DNA from 3 places in the Paraburkholderia caballeronis genome. Region 3 is predicted to be linked to each of the others. Evidence: riboswitches for the same ligand, from Rfam matches in the RefSeq annotation. Region 3 holds a riboswitch; each other region holds the start of a gene.
What was found. Region 3 has a riboswitch for cobalamin ahead of BLV92_RS14115 (TonB-dependent receptor plug domain-containing protein). Riboswitches for the same ligand answer to the same signal wherever they lie in the genome.
Positions count from the first base shown of each region.

Region 1 (4,789 bases), on a different contig from region 3:
CACGTGCAGCAGCGAGCACGACGGCGCGAGCCACAGCCGGTCGCCGAGCCGTTGCGCGAGCGGTTCAAGCCAGTCGAGCGCGGCGTTCAGGTCGGTCTTCCAGATGTTGCGACCGTTGATCGCGCCGACCGACAGCACGCTCTGCGCGGGCAGTTGCCGCGCGGCCTGTTCGATCTCGTCGCGTGCGTTGATTGCGTCGAGGTGCAGGCCGTCGACCGGCAGCGCGCACGCGAGGTCGAGGTTCTCCTGCAACTGGCCGAAGTAGGTGGCGAGCAGCAGCTTCACGCCGCGCGTCTCGAACGACTCGTACGCGGTCGCGAACGCCGCGCGCCACGCCGGATCGAGTTCGGTCACGAGCACGGGTTCGTCGATCTGCACCCACTCGACGTCCATCACCTTCAGATAGTCGAGCAGCGCGCAATACACCGGCATCAGGCGCGGCAGCAGCGCGAGCTTGTCCGAGTCGTCCTTCGCCTTGCCGAGCCACAGATAGCTGATCGGCCCGACGATGACCGGCTTCGCGTTGACGCCCTGCTCGCGGGCCTCGCGCAACTGTTCAACGAGGCGCGACGTGTCGAGGTTGAACTGCGTGTCGGCGGTGAATTCCGGCACGATGTAGTGATAGTTCGTGTCGAACCACTTCGTCATCTCGCCGGCCGCGACGCCGCCGCAGCACGCGCCATGTTCTTCCGCCGCCTGGGCCGAACGGCCGCGCGCGACGCGGAAATAGTTGTCGAGCGTGTCGCCATGAAAATCCTGCACGCGTTCGGGCAGGTTGCCGAGCGTGAAGCTCATGTCGAGCACCTGATCGTAGAACGCGAAGTCGCCGACCGGCACCCAGTCGAGATCCTTCTGGTCGTCCCAGTGGCGCTGGCGCAGTTGCGCGCCGAGCGCCTTCAGTTCGTCGCGCGACGACTCGCCCTTCCAGTAGCGTTCGAGGCCGAACTTGAGTTCGCGTTTCGCGCCGATGCGCGGGAAGCCGAGATTGTGTGTAGTGACCATGTGCGCTGCCGTCAAAGAGAAAAACGCCCGAACGAGGCGGGAGTGGCAGCGATGATAGGATGATCGCTCGATGAAATAAAATGGCTTTATTTCATCCATCCATTAATTTTGTTCATCGATTATCCAAAGGGTCCGGCGTCATGCTCGAACGCATTCATCTCGTCATCGTCCGCGAGGTGGCCCGCCAGGGGTCGCTCACCGCGGCGGCCGGCGCGCTTTTTCTCACGCAGTCGGCGTTGAGCCACACGGTCCGCAAGATCGAGCAGCAGCTCGGTACGCCGATCTGGGACCGCGAGGGCCGCAGCCTGCGGCTCACGCAGGCGGGCCAGTACCTGCTCTCGCTCGCGGAACGGCTGCTGCCGCAGTTCGAGCACGCCGAGGAGCGCATGAAGCAATATGCGGAAGGCGAGCGCGGCACGCTGCGCATCGGCATGGAATGCCACCCGTGTTATCAGTGGCTGCTGAAGGTGGTGTCGCCGTATCTCGCGCGCTGGCCCGACGTCGACGTGGACGTGAAGCAGCGCTTCCAGTTCGGCGGCATCGGCGCGCTGTTCGGTTACGACGTCGACGTGCTCGTGACGCCCGACCCGCTCAATCGTCCGGGCCTGAGCTTCGAGCCCGTGTTCGATTACGAGCAGGTGCTGGTCGTCGCGGAAGGGCATCCGCTCGCGAAGGCGCGTTACGTGAAACCCGAGCAGTTGGTGGACGAAACGCTCATCACCTATCCGGTCGAAACGGACCGGCTCGACATATACAACCAGTTCCTGCGGCCGGCCGGCGTCGCGCCGCGCCGCCACAAGACGATCGAAACCACCGACATCATGTTGCAGATGGTCGCGAGCCGTCGCGGCGTGGCCGCGCTGCCGCGCTGGCTCGCGGACGAATACGCGGACCGCATGCCGCTCGTCAGCGTGAAGCTCGGCCGCGACGGCATCGCGAAGCAGATCTTTCTCGGCACCCGCGACGCGGACGGCGGCCTCGATTATCTGGCCTCGTTCGTCGAGTTCGCGCGGCAATCGAACTGGCAGGCGGCGCGCGTCGGGGCGTAGTCAGTGCATAGGCGGCTCGTCGCCGAACACGGCGCGGACGATCGCCGCGCCCAGCAGCGCGTCTGCATGGTTCGCCCGCGTCTCGGCCGCCGCGTGATCCGGCGCTTCGGGCGGCGTGTCGGCAAGCCGGCCTTGCGCGGCGGCGCTCGTCATCCATGCGTCGGCGATCGAGCGGAGCGCGCGCCAGTCGCGCGCGTTCAACTGCGCGACGACGATGCGGCCCACTTCCTCGTAGACGTCCCAGCAATCGTCGCTGCCCGCCGCCAGCTTGCCGAGCAGTTGATTCAGTTCATCGTCGTCCGTCGAAGCCATCCCATGCCCCTTTCGTCCATGCGCGACTGCGTCGCGCCCGCACCCGCCCGCGAATGCGCGGAACGTTTGCGGATGGACTCGTTCCTGTCCGTGAGGAAACCGCTGGACGAGCGAACACCGGCAGCGGCCCGTCGCCGTGAGGGCGCGGGCGGCGGGCGGCGACGTCCAGCGGTCTTGCCGTGAAGGGCGAACCCGTTCTATCGGCGCCGCGCCGGGGAACGGCGTGCGGCGACGCGAAGCGGCTGCGACAGGCGTTGCCGGTCGCTCGATAAAGAGATGGCGTTCATTGACGGCTCCTTGGGTTGCGCGCCCTGGAATGTCTGGGAGAAAGAACGCAGCGAGGTCTGACTTCCGGCTCGACGTGGATCGCCTCGATCCGTCGATGCCAGTCACAGTGGCGCGACCGTGCCGGATTCACACCGGCTTCCCTGCTTCGTTCCGCTTGCGGGCCGCGTTCGGCCCGCTTCGGCTGCTCGCGCCGGTTCGGCGCCAAGCAGTCGAAAGCATAGCGGATCGGCGCGCGTCGACCCAACGACGGTTTGCCCCGATGTGGTCCGGCGCGCGGTTCTGCCTGCTCGACGAACCCGGCTTCTTCATCGTCGGCATGCTGTCCTTCGTTCGCGCCACATCGCACGACCGGTTATGACGATTTGCCTGTCGCCTCGGCAACTCGCTCACGGACCGCGTGCGGCGGAACACAGAACCGCACGGTCGCCGCTAAACACGCGTCCCGCTTCCACTAAACTGATTCCCAACCATTTCCTTTCAGGAGGTTCTGGTGGATACCGCGGCCCGAGTGTTTGCCTGTCTGCTCGCGCTGGTGTCGCTCGGCCTGACCGGCGCAGGCGCGTGGCTCGTCGCCCTTGGCGGCTCGCCGTATTACGCGCTCGCGGGCGTGGCCTACGCGGGCGCGACGGTGCTCATCTGGCGGCGCTCGCCGGCCGGCGCGCATCTGGTCGGTCTCGTCGCGCTCGTCACCGTGCCGTGGGCGCTCTGGGAATCGGGCATCGACTTCTGGGGCCTGTTTTCGCGGCTGCTCACGCCGATGGCATTGGCCGCGCTCGCGTGGTTGTGCTCGCCCGCGCCGCGCGGCACGCCGGCCCGACGCCTCGCGCTCGCGCTCGGCGGCGGCGCGCTGCTGCTGTGCGTCGCCGGCTTCGGCCTCGCGTTCGCGCCGCACGACGTGATCCGTCCGGACGCGCGCCAGCAGGCCGCCTACCGGCCGGCGGCCGGCGACAATCACCCGTCCGACTGGACCGCCTATGGACGCACGACGGCGGGCCTGCGCTACGCGCCGTTCGACCAGATCAACCGCGGCAACGTCGGCCGCCTCGGGCTCGCGTGGGTCTATCGCACGCACAACCACAATCTCGGCGTCGATCAGAACACGCCGCTGCAGATCGGCAACACGCTCTACTCGTGCAATTCGAGCAACGTCGTCGCGGCGCTCGACGTGGACAGCGGCCACGCGCGCTGGGTCTTCGATCCGAACGCGAAGTCGCCGTTCTGGCAGCGGTGCCGCGGCCTCGGCTACTACAAGGCCGCGTCCGCCGCGCGGACCGAAGGTCTGTGCGCCGAACGCGTGATCGAGACCACCATCGACGCGCGGCTGATCGCCATCGACGCGAGAACCGGCCAGTTGTGCCCGGACTTCGGCGACCACGGCATCGTGCAGCTATCGCAGGGCATGGGGCCGATCAAGCCGGGCTTCTATTTCCAGACTTCGGCCCCGCTGGTCGCGCGCGACAAGATCGTGGTCGGCGGCTGGGTGCTGGACGACGAGGAAGTCGGCGAACCGTCCGGCGTGATCCGCGCGTTCAACGTGCTGACCGGTCAACTGGAATGGGCGTGGGACCTCGGCAATCCAGCGATCACGCGACTGCCGCCCGCCGGGCAGACCTACACGCGCGGCACGCCGAACATGTGGACGACGGCGGCCTACGACGACCGGCTCGGACTCGTTTATGCGCCGCTCGGCAACATGACGCCGGACTACTTCGGCGCGACGCGGCCCGCGTATGCCGACGCATACAATTCGAGCCTCGTTGCGCTCGACATCGACACCGGACGCGAGCAGTGGAAATTCCAGACCGTTCACCACGACCTGTGGGACTACGATCTGCCGTCGCAGCCCGCGTTGATCGACGTGCCGGACGGACACGGCCGGATCGTGCCGGCCGTGCTGCAGACCACCAAGCGAGGGCAGATCTTCCTGCTCGACCGCGCGACGGGAACGCCGCTCGCCGACGTGCAGGAGAAACCCGTGCCGCAGACGGGCGGCGTCCCCGAGGAGCGGCTGGCGCGCACGCAGCCCTATTCGGTCGGCATGCCGACGATCGGCGCGCAGCCCCTGACCGAAAAGCGCATGTGGGGCGTGACGATGTTCGACCAGCTGGCCTGCCGCATCCTGTTTCGCCGGGCCAGGT
Region 1 covers NZ_FNSR01000003.1:204,887-209,675, forward strand. Annotated here, with positions in the region: gene metE (5-methyltetrahydropteroyltriglutamate--homocysteine S-methyltransferase) at 1-1,002, opposite strand, end outside; gene BLV92_RS27740 (LysR family transcriptional regulator) at 1,143-2,051, shown strand; gene BLV92_RS27745 (hypothetical protein) at 2,052-2,363, opposite strand; cobalamin riboswitch at 2,683-2,832, opposite strand; gene BLV92_RS27750 (membrane-bound PQQ-dependent dehydrogenase, glucose/quinate/shikimate family) at 3,142-4,789, shown strand, end outside.
Region 1: another riboswitch for cobalamin. It lies ahead of BLV92_RS27745 (hypothetical protein); the one in region 3 lies ahead of BLV92_RS14115 (TonB-dependent receptor plug domain-containing protein).

Region 2 (4,789 bases), on a different contig from region 3:
CGCGCGCCACCGCGATCCGCTTGCCGTCCAGCAGTCTCGGCAGCGCCGCGCGCGGCGGCGCGTCGAAGTCGAGCGCGGGCGGCAGCGCCGCGAGTCCCGTGCCGGCCAGCGCATCGGCGACGCGATCGAGCCTCGCATCGAGGTCGCCGATCTCGGCGGCCTGATGCAGGCCCAGATGGCGATCCGGCAGTTCGATGTCGTCCGCGCCCGCGATATGCCCGCACCAGCGCAGCGCGGGCGGCAGCGCATCGCGCAGCAACTGCGCGTGATACGCGCTGCCGACGCGGTTCGCGAGCACGCCGTAGAACGGCACGCCGGGTCTGAACTGCGCGAGCCCGAACGCGACCGCGCCGAACGTCTGCGCCATCGACTTCGCGGTGATCACCGCGAGCACCGGAATGCCGAACGCGGCCGCGAGGTCCGCGCTCGACGGCGTGCCGTCGTAAAGGCCCATCACGCCTTCGACGAGGATCAGGTCCGCGTCCCCGGCCGCTTCCGCGAGCAGCGTCCGGCAGCCCGCCTCGCCGACCATCCACAGATCGAGCGAATACACCGGCGCGCCGCTCGCGCGCGCGAGGATCGTCGGGTCGATGAAGTCGGGGCCGGTCTTGAACACGCGCACGCGCCGCCCAAGCCGCCGATGCAGCCGCGCGAGCCCCGCGGTGATCGTGGTCTTGCCCTGGCCGGAAGCGGGCGCGCTGACGAACAGCGCCGGACACGACGCCATCGCTCAGAACTCCACGCCGCGCTGCGCCTTCACGTGCTGCTCGCGGTACGGGTGCTTGATCGCGCGCATCTCGGTCACGAGGTCGGCGGCTTCGATCAGCGCGTCGGGCGCGTGCCGGCCGGTCACGACGACGTGCAGCATCGCGGGCCGCGCGGTCAGCACCGCGAGCACTTCGTCGAGCGGCAGGTAGTCGTACTTCAGCACGGTGTTCAGCTCGTCGAGGATCACCATCTGATAGTCGCCGCTTTCGATCATCCGGCGCGCCTCGTCCCAGCCCTTGCGCGCGGTCGCGATGTCGGCGTCGCGGTTCTGCGTGTTCCACGTATAACCGTCGCCCATCGTCACGAAATCGCAGGTCGCGACGCTGCCGAGAAAATCGCGTTCGGCCGTATGCAGCGCGCCCTTGATGAACTGCACGACGCCGAGCCGCATGCCGTGTCCGAGCACGCGCACGGCCATCCCGAACGCGGCGGTGCTCTTGCCCTTGCCGGTGCCGGTGTTGACGATCAGCAGCCCCTTTTCGACGGTCGCCTCCGACTGCTTTTTTTCGTGGCCTTCGCGGCGGCGCTGGGTCATTCGTTGATGCGATTCGGGATCGGTCTTCATGAAGCGGGGTCCTGTTGACGGGGAGAGGGCGACGGCGTTTCGTTCGCGTCGGCGGCGCAGGCGATGGCGACCGCGACCGCGACGCCGTCGCGGACGGTCTTCGCGACGATCAGTCGTCCGTCGCGGCCGGCCGCGAGCAGCGCGCACGGCTCGCAGACGCCGTCGATTCCGAAGCGCGCGCGGGTCGCGGCGGACGGCGCGGCGAGCGGATGCGACGCGCAGAACGCGGCAATGGCCTCGCGGCTGAACGTGCGCAGCGGCAGCGCATGCGACGCGCAGAATTCGACGAGGCCAGGCTCGCGCGCCTTGTCCGCGACGGTCGCGAGCGCCGCGACTGTATCGAGGCCGCGTGCGCCCAGCGCCGCGCGCACCGCGTCGCCGATCTGCGCGGCGGTGCTGTCGCGCCGGCAGCCGATGCCGATCGTCAATCCGTTCATGGTGCTTCGTCGTGTTGCGTTCGTCGCGCGCCGGCGGCCGTGGAAACCCGACGCCGACGCACGGAGCCGCCGCGCGGCGCGCATACGATACACGCGTTCGCAGCGGCCCGCCAGCGCGGCTTCCTTGACGATCGTCGCCGGCCCGGCCTACACTCGCATCCACTCTGGTGCCTGCGCGCGCGGCGTTCCGCGCGCGCGGTTAAACGGGAAACAGGACGCTCCGATCCGCCTCACGGCCATTCGGGCCAACCTGTGCTGCCCCCGCAACGGTTCAGCGAACGCGTCGCCCTGCGCGATGCACAACCCGCTTCCCGTCCGCGCGCCTCGCGCGGGACGTTCGGCCACTGCGCGACGAAGTGCGCGCGGGAAGGCGAAGCGGCGTTTTCGCCAGCCCGGATACCGGCCAGACAGGAGGAGCAGGCGCTGCGGGGATGCGGCGCCTCGTCCACGACTTCATGGCTTCATTGCGTTTTCGGCCGCACGATGCACGCCGCAAACGCAGCCTTTCCGTCCCCGTAGCCGTTTTCCCGTTCGCGCGGATGCGCGCCCGCTGCCTGCCGTTTTCGACCGGCCGGCGCGGGCAGCCGACGTCGCGCGCGGGTTTCCTTCATCAACGGAGCGACCATGCGAGCCCCGATGCGCAAGATCCCCGTCACGGTCGTGACGGGTTTTCTCGGCAGTGGCAAGACCACGCTGCTGCGGCACATTCTTCAGAACGCAGGCGACCTGCGGATAGCGGTGATCGTCAACGAGTTCGGCGAACTCGGCATCGACGGCGAGATCCTGCGCGGCTGCGGGATCGGCTGCGACGACGACGGCCGCGAGGTCGAAGGGCAACTGTACGAACTCGCGAACGGCTGTCTGTGCTGCACGGTGCAGGAGGAGTTTTTCCCGGTGATGGAGCAACTGGTCGAGCGGCGCGATGCGATCGACCACGTGCTGATCGAGACGTCCGGCCTCGCGCTGCCGAAGCCGCTGGTGCAGGCGTTCAACTGGCCGTCGATCCGCAACAGCTTCACCGTCGATTCGGTCATTACCGTCGTGGACGGCCCGGCCGCCGCGAGCGGCCAGTTCGCGGACGATCCGCACGCGGTCGATGCGCAGCGCCGCGCCGACCCGAACCTCGACCACGAATCGCCGCTGCACGAACTGTTCGAAGACCAGTTGGGCGCGGCGGACCTGGTGATCCTGAACAAGACCGATCAGCTCGACGAAACGCAGCAGCAGGCAGTCGAACAACTGATCGCGGCCGAAGTGCCGCCGCAGGTGAAGATCGTGCGCGCGCAGCGCGGGCAACTCGACCTGCACACGCTGCTCGGCCTTGGCGCGGCGTCCGAGGAGACGATCCATCTGCGCGTCGATCATCACGGTTCCGCCGACGATCCCGACCACGATCATCATCACGACGACTTCGACTCGGTCGTCGTCGAAGCGGACGTGCGCTCGCGCGACGCGATCGTCGCCGCGTTGCAGGCGGTCGTCGCGCAGCACACGATCTATCGCGTGAAGGGTTTCGCGGCGCTGCCCGACGCGCCGATGCGGCTCGTCGTGCAGGGCGTCGGCCAGCGGTTCGACAGTTATTTCGACCGCCGCTGGCAGGACGGCGAAACCCGCAACAGCCGCTTCGTGCTGATCGGCGAGGACCTCGACCGCGCGACGCTGCAACGCGCGCTCGACGCCGCGCTCGGCGTCGAAACACAACCGGTTTAAGCCGCGATGCATCTGTTGCGCACGGTGCCGGGCGGGTTCGTCGACGACACCGAAGGCGTCGTGCGGATCGACCAGCGCCCGGCCGACATCGTCGTGCTGAGTTCGGCGGACACGACGCTGTCGCTGCTCGCGAGCGTTGCGCCGCGCCTCGGTGCGGGTTTTCCGTCGATCCGGCTCGCGAACGTCACGTTCCTGCGCCAGCCGGCGTCCGTCGATTTTTACGTGGACGACGTGTTGCAGCACGCGCGCGCGGTGATCGTCGACCATCTCGGCGGCGAGAGCTACTGGCCTTATGGGATCGAGCAGGTGGTCGCGCTCGCGCAGCGCCGGCAGCAGACGCTCGCGATGTTCTCCGGCGATCTTCAGGAGGACCCGCACCTGCTCGCGCGCAGCACCGCCGACGCGGACCTGTGCCGGCAGTTGTGGCGTTATCTGCGCGAAGGCGGCCCGCAGAACGCGGAAGCGTTCCTGCGCTGCATCGCGCACCGCGTGTTCGGCTTCGGCGCGGAGCCGCCGCCGCCGCGCGCGTTGCCGGCCGCGACGCTGTATCACCCGGCGCACGACACGCCGACGATCGCGGACTGGCAGGCGCGCTGGCGCGCCGGCGCGCCGGTCGCCGCGATCCTGTTCTACAAGGCGCATTTGCAGGCCGCGAACACTGCGGCGTTCGACGCGCTGATCGATGCGCTCGACGCGGAAGGCATCAACCCGCTGCCGGTCGCGATCACGTCGCTGAAGGATGCGTTGAGCCGCGCGGTCGTGCAGGAATTGTGCGCCGCGCACGATGTGGGGCTGGTGCTGAACACGACCGCGTTCGCGGTGTCGTCGCCGGACGATCCGGAAACGTTCGAACTCGCCGGCGACGCGCCGGTGTTGCAGGTGATCCTGAGCGGCGGCAATCGCGACGCGTGGCTGAAGGACAACCACGGGCTGAGTTCGCGCGACATCGCGATGCACGTCGCGCTGCCGGAGGTGGACGGCCGCATCGTCACGCGCGCGATCAGCTTCAAGGGGCTCGCGTACCGCTGCCCGCATACCGAGGTGGACGTCGTCCGTTACCAGCCGGACGCGGAGCGCGTGCGTTTCGTCGCGGAACTGGCGCGGCGCTGGTGCCGGTTGCGCCAGGCCGCGAATGCGGACAAGAAACTCGCGCTGATTCTTGCGAACTATCCGGTCAGCGAAGGGCGGATCGGCAACGGCGTCGGGCTCGATACGCCGGCGTCGGCGCTCGCGATTCTCGCGATGCTGCGCGACGCCGGTTATCGCACCGACGCGCTGCCCGCCGACGGCGACGCGCTGCTGCGCACGC
Region 2 covers NZ_FNSR01000002.1:1,981,428-1,986,216, forward strand. Annotated here, with positions in the region: gene BLV92_RS25375 (cobyrinic acid a,c-diamide synthase CobB) at 1-727, opposite strand, end outside; gene cobO (cob(I)yrinic acid a,c-diamide adenosyltransferase) at 731-1,333, opposite strand; gene BLV92_RS25385 (cobalamin biosynthesis protein) at 1,330-1,770, opposite strand; cobalamin riboswitch at 1,919-2,192, shown strand; gene cobW (cobalamin biosynthesis protein CobW) at 2,395-3,480, shown strand; gene cobN (cobaltochelatase subunit CobN) at 3,487-4,789, shown strand, end outside.
Region 2: another riboswitch for cobalamin. It lies ahead of cobW (cobalamin biosynthesis protein CobW); the one in region 3 lies ahead of BLV92_RS14115 (TonB-dependent receptor plug domain-containing protein).

Region 3 (4,789 bases):
ATCGCGAGCGCGGCGAGCGCGGGCCACGGCGGCGCAACGCCGTTCAGGTCGCCGGTCAGCCAGAACAGCATCCCGCGCAGACGCGCGTCCGGCGCGAGCGTCAGCAGCAGCGTGATCGTCGCGCCCCAGCCCGCCGCGATCACCGCGCCGGTCAGCAATAGCCGTGGAGAACTGTCCTGCGGCTCGCCGCGCCACAGTTCGCGGCGCGCGAGGCCGAGTACCAGCAGGATCGATACGAACGCGCCCGCGCACGCGCTCGCCTGCACGATCCACCACGCGGCGCCGGCGATCATCGCGACCAGCGCGAACGCGGCCGCGCCGCCGGACACGCCGAGCACATAAGGCTCCGCGAGCGGATTGCGCAGCAGCACCTGAAGCAGCGCGCCCGCGAGTCCGAGCAGCGCGCCGCACGCGAAGCCGCCGAGCGCGCGCGGCAGACGCAGCGTGCGGACGATCTCCGCGGCGAGGTCCGCGCCGCCGTGCGCGGGCGTCAACGCGCCGACCGCCTGCGCGAGCGTAACCGGCACGCTGCCCGCGACGAGCGACGCGCCGAACACCGCGAGCGCGGCGAGCGCGAGCACGGCCCAGATCGCGGCCGCGCGGCGCGCGTTCATCGCGAGCGGCGCACGCACGATCGAACGGTTCATCGGCGCGTCATGGCTCACGCGGATCGCGCACGAAGGCCGGCATCACTGCTGCTGCCAGCCGAGCGTGAGATACGCGCCGCGACGCGGCGTGTTGTACGTGTAGACCAGCTCATAGTCCTTGTCGAAGAGGTTCTGGATTTGCGCGGCGACGTACCACGACTTCGTGATGTTATATCGCGCGGACAGGTTCACGATGCCGAAGCCGCCGAGTTCGGCGCCGCCGTCGTTGCGCGGCCCGCTGACGAGCCATTCGCCGCCGACGCGCCAGCCGCCGACGTTGCGGTTCGCCGCGAACGACGCGAAGCGCCGCGCGCGCCGGTCGAGGTCGGTGTGGTTGTCCTCGTCGACCGGATTCTGGAACGTGACCGACGCCCGCACGTCGGTCTTGCCGACGCGGCCGCGCCACGCGCCCTCGACGCCCTGCACCTTCGCGTTGCCGACGTTCTCCGCCATGTAGATGCCCGGCGTCGGCTGCGCGACCGATTCGATCAGGTTCGTATAGCGCGTCTGGAACAGGTTCACGCGGACCACGCCGAGCGCATCGGACGCGTACTGCAACGCGGCCTCGACCGAATGGCTGCGCTCGGGACGCAGCAGCGGATTGCCGTACATCGGATAAAACAGGTCGTTGAACGACGGCGCGCGAAACGAATCGGACCAGCTCGCCGTCGCCTTCCAGTGACGGTCGAAGTCGAAACCGTAACCGACGTAGTAACTGTTCGCGCCGCCGAAATCCGAATACTGGTCGTGCCGCAGGTTCGCCTGGATCTGGCTCGCGCCGAAGCGGCCCGTGTAGCCGACGAAACCCGAATCGACGTGACGGTCGGGCGCCGCGTAGCTGTTCGAATCGAGCGTCTGGTCCAGATGCTCGTAGCCGACCTGCAGTTTCTGTTGCGGCGCGAACGCGATGTCGTTCTGCCACGTGTACTGGCGATTGTCCGTGTCGTAGCGGTCCGTATAAACGCCGTTCAGCGCGTTCTGGTTGCGGTCGTTGCCCATCGCCGCCGTGAAGTGCGTCGTCCACCAGTCGGTCAGCCTGCCGTTCGCGAACACGGACGCCTGCTGCACGCGGCTGTACACGTCGTTCAGATCGGTTGGCATCCCGTACGGATTGTCGTAGCTGCTGTAGCCGTACACCTGGAAATAGCGCACGCCCGCGTCCCAGCGATCGTTGAAGCGGTGCCGCAACGACGCGGACACGCTCTCGTTCAGATAACCGTTCGGGTTCGGATTGACCGGCGCGCGCGCCGGATCGATCGCGGAGAAGCCGTCGTCCTTCGCGCGTGCGAGCGACACGCTGAAGGTCGTGCTGCCGTCCGCGTCGAGCGCGCCGGACACGCCCGCCTGCTGCCGCTGCGTGTGATAACTGCCGTACTCGACCTCGAAGTTGAAGCGCGGCGGATGATCGCCGCCGTCCTTCGTGAAGATCTGCACGATGCCGCCGATCGCGCCGGACCCATACAGCGCGGACACGTTGCCGTTCACGACTTCCACGCGGTCGATCTGGTCGAGCGGAATCTGCTCGATCTGCGCGCTGCCGAGGCTCACCGAATCGACCCGCACGCCGTCGATCAGCACGAGCGACTGGTCGGCATTCGAGCCGCGCAGATAGAGGCTCGCCGACGCGCCCGGCCCGCCGTTGCGCAGGATCTGCGCGCCGGGCGCGAGTTGCAGCAGACCGGGCAGATCGCGCGCGGTGGTGTCGGCGATGTCCTGCGCGTCGAACTGCGTGGTTTGCGGGATCGCGTCCGCGAGCGGCTGCGGGCCGCGCTGCGCGGTGACGACGATCGGCGCGAGCGTGCGCGGATCGCCGGGTGAAATCGAATCGCCTGCGGGTATCGAAGCCGCGATCGCCGATGCGGACGAAGCGGATTGTGCAGACGAAGCGGCTGACGCGGACGCCGCGCCGGTATCCGGCGCAACGGGCGCGGACGACTGCGCGAACGCCGCGAGCGGCACGCCGAGCGCAAGCAGCGCAATACGCGCGGCGCGCGGGCCGAGGGGCGTGTTCATCGAATGAAGATTCCTGTGGTGACGGGCGCGATTCCGCTCTCCGCGGAACCCTGCGCGATCAGGCGCGTCGCCGGGCGGCCGGCCGTCTTGAAGACATCGGCCGGCGCGGCACGCGGCGGCGCGTCCGCAGTCTGGCCGGTATCCGGGCTGACGATGTGCATCGATCCGCCTTCCCGCGCGAAGCGCAGTGGCCGGGGACGCGTTGCGCGATGCAGAAGCGGCATCGCACGACGCGTGCTGGATCGACGGGCATGCGCGGCGTGTGCGCATGCGATCGTTGTACCGTTGCGGAGAGCAGCACAGGATGGCGCGTCCGGGGCCGGACTTCGCTCCCTGTTTCCCGTTTAACCGCGCGCATTTTTCGGCGCGGGCACCAGAGTGCGGCAAGTGTAGGAGCGGACTCCAACACCGTCAAGAAACCTTCAGACACCGTTGCCGAACGGCCGCGCGGACCGGCAAGATGCGTTCCCGCGTCGCGAGCTACGGACCGTTACCGGCATGAAGCGAGGTTGTTACGTCTGGAAACGACGCAGTTATCGGAATACGCATTAATCCGCGCTAGAATGCCTGTCTTTAGAGGACGCAGCACATGCTCAACGAACTCGAAACACTCTCACAGAACATCGGGCGGCTGATTGAAATCAATCAGCGCCACCATGAGGCGCGCCTCGCGCTCGAAGAGCAACTCGCGCAACTGCGCGCGCAATGTGATGCGACGCGTGCGGAACTCGAACAGGTGCGCGAGGAACGTAATGGATTGCAGGCGGAACGCGATGCGTTGTCGGCGAAGATCGACGACGCGCAGGTGCGCCTGAACGCGATCCTCGAAAAGCTGCCGCGCGCCCGCTCGCAGTCCGAGCCGGACAACCAGCTCGATCTGCTCGACCCGGCGCGTCAGTCCGACGACGGTGAAGACAGCAACGCGGCCCGCCACGGAGAAAATGCATGACGACCAAGCAGATCGAAGCGACGATTCTCGACCAGACCTATCGTCTCGTGTGTTCGCCCGAGACCGAAGCGGCGCTGCTCGAAGCGGTCGCGCGCGTCGACGCGGAGATGTCGAAGATCCGCTCGCACAGCAACGTGCGCGGCATCGATCGCATCGCGGTGATGGCCGCGCTGTCGCTCGCATCGGAACTGCTGAAGCTGCAGACGAGCGTGCGTCATGGGGAGGCATTCCCCGCGGACGAAATCCGTCGTACAATGCGGCAAATGAATGAGCAGCTCGGCACGGTGATCCAGCAGTACGGCGTGCAGTAAGCGCATCACGGCGCGAGCTTCGGCAGCAGCATTCACAGGTTTTAAAAGGTCTCGCTTCAACAGGTTTAGTCAGCTTCCCTGCCTGGTTCGCCAAGGTCATATATTCCTTGAACCAATGCCATGTGCACGGTTGCGGAAATTTGTAGCACGGGTGTGCGCGTCACTCTGTCTGATGTACCCGAAGTGCTGCTAACTGCGACCAATTCTGAACCTCAGGTTCAGGATGCCGGCCTAGCGGCTAAGGCGGGGACCTTTTCCAACGGCATCGGACGCAAGTCCGATGCCGTTTCTCTTTGCAGCGTCCGCATTGCATCGGCCCGCGGCATCATGCGGATTCGCCGGTGCATGGCGCGCCGCGCGCCGTTCTCCCTTTCGACGTGACCTCCGACTGCTCATGCGCTACTGGCTGATGAAGTCCGAACCCGACGAAGCAAGCATCGACGACCTCGCGGATGCGCCGCATCGCACGTTGCCGTGGACCGGCGTGCGCAACTATCAGGCGCGCAACTTCATGCGCGATTCGATGCAGGTCGGCGACGGCGTGCTGTTCTATCACTCAAGCTGTCCGGAGCCCGGCATCGCGGGGCTCGCGAAGGTGTCGTCCACCGCGTATCCGGACCCGACCCAGTTCGATCCGAAGAGTCCGTACTTCGATCCGAAATCGACGCAGGAGACACCGCGCTGGCTGCTCGTCGACGTCGTGTTCGCGAAGAAGACGCCGCTGATTCCGCTCGCCGCGCTACGCGAGCACGACGAACTCGCCGGCATGCGCGTGCTCGCGAAGGGCAACCGGCTGTCGATCACGCCGGTGACCGCACACGAGTGGAACTTCATCACGAAGCGGCTGATGTGACGGCACGCGCGATGCC
Region 3 covers NZ_FNSR01000001.1:3,164,457-3,169,245, forward strand. Annotated here, with positions in the region: gene BLV92_RS14110 (FecCD family ABC transporter permease) at 1-647, opposite strand, end outside; gene BLV92_RS14115 (TonB-dependent receptor plug domain-containing protein) at 690-2,660, opposite strand; gene BLV92_RS33090 (hypothetical protein) at 2,657-2,821, opposite strand; cobalamin riboswitch at 2,777-3,053, opposite strand; gene BLV92_RS14120 (ATPase) at 3,250-3,609, shown strand; gene BLV92_RS14125 (cell division protein ZapA) at 3,606-3,920, shown strand; RNA gene ssrS (6S RNA) at 3,993-4,174, shown strand; gene BLV92_RS14135 (EVE domain-containing protein) at 4,315-4,773, shown strand.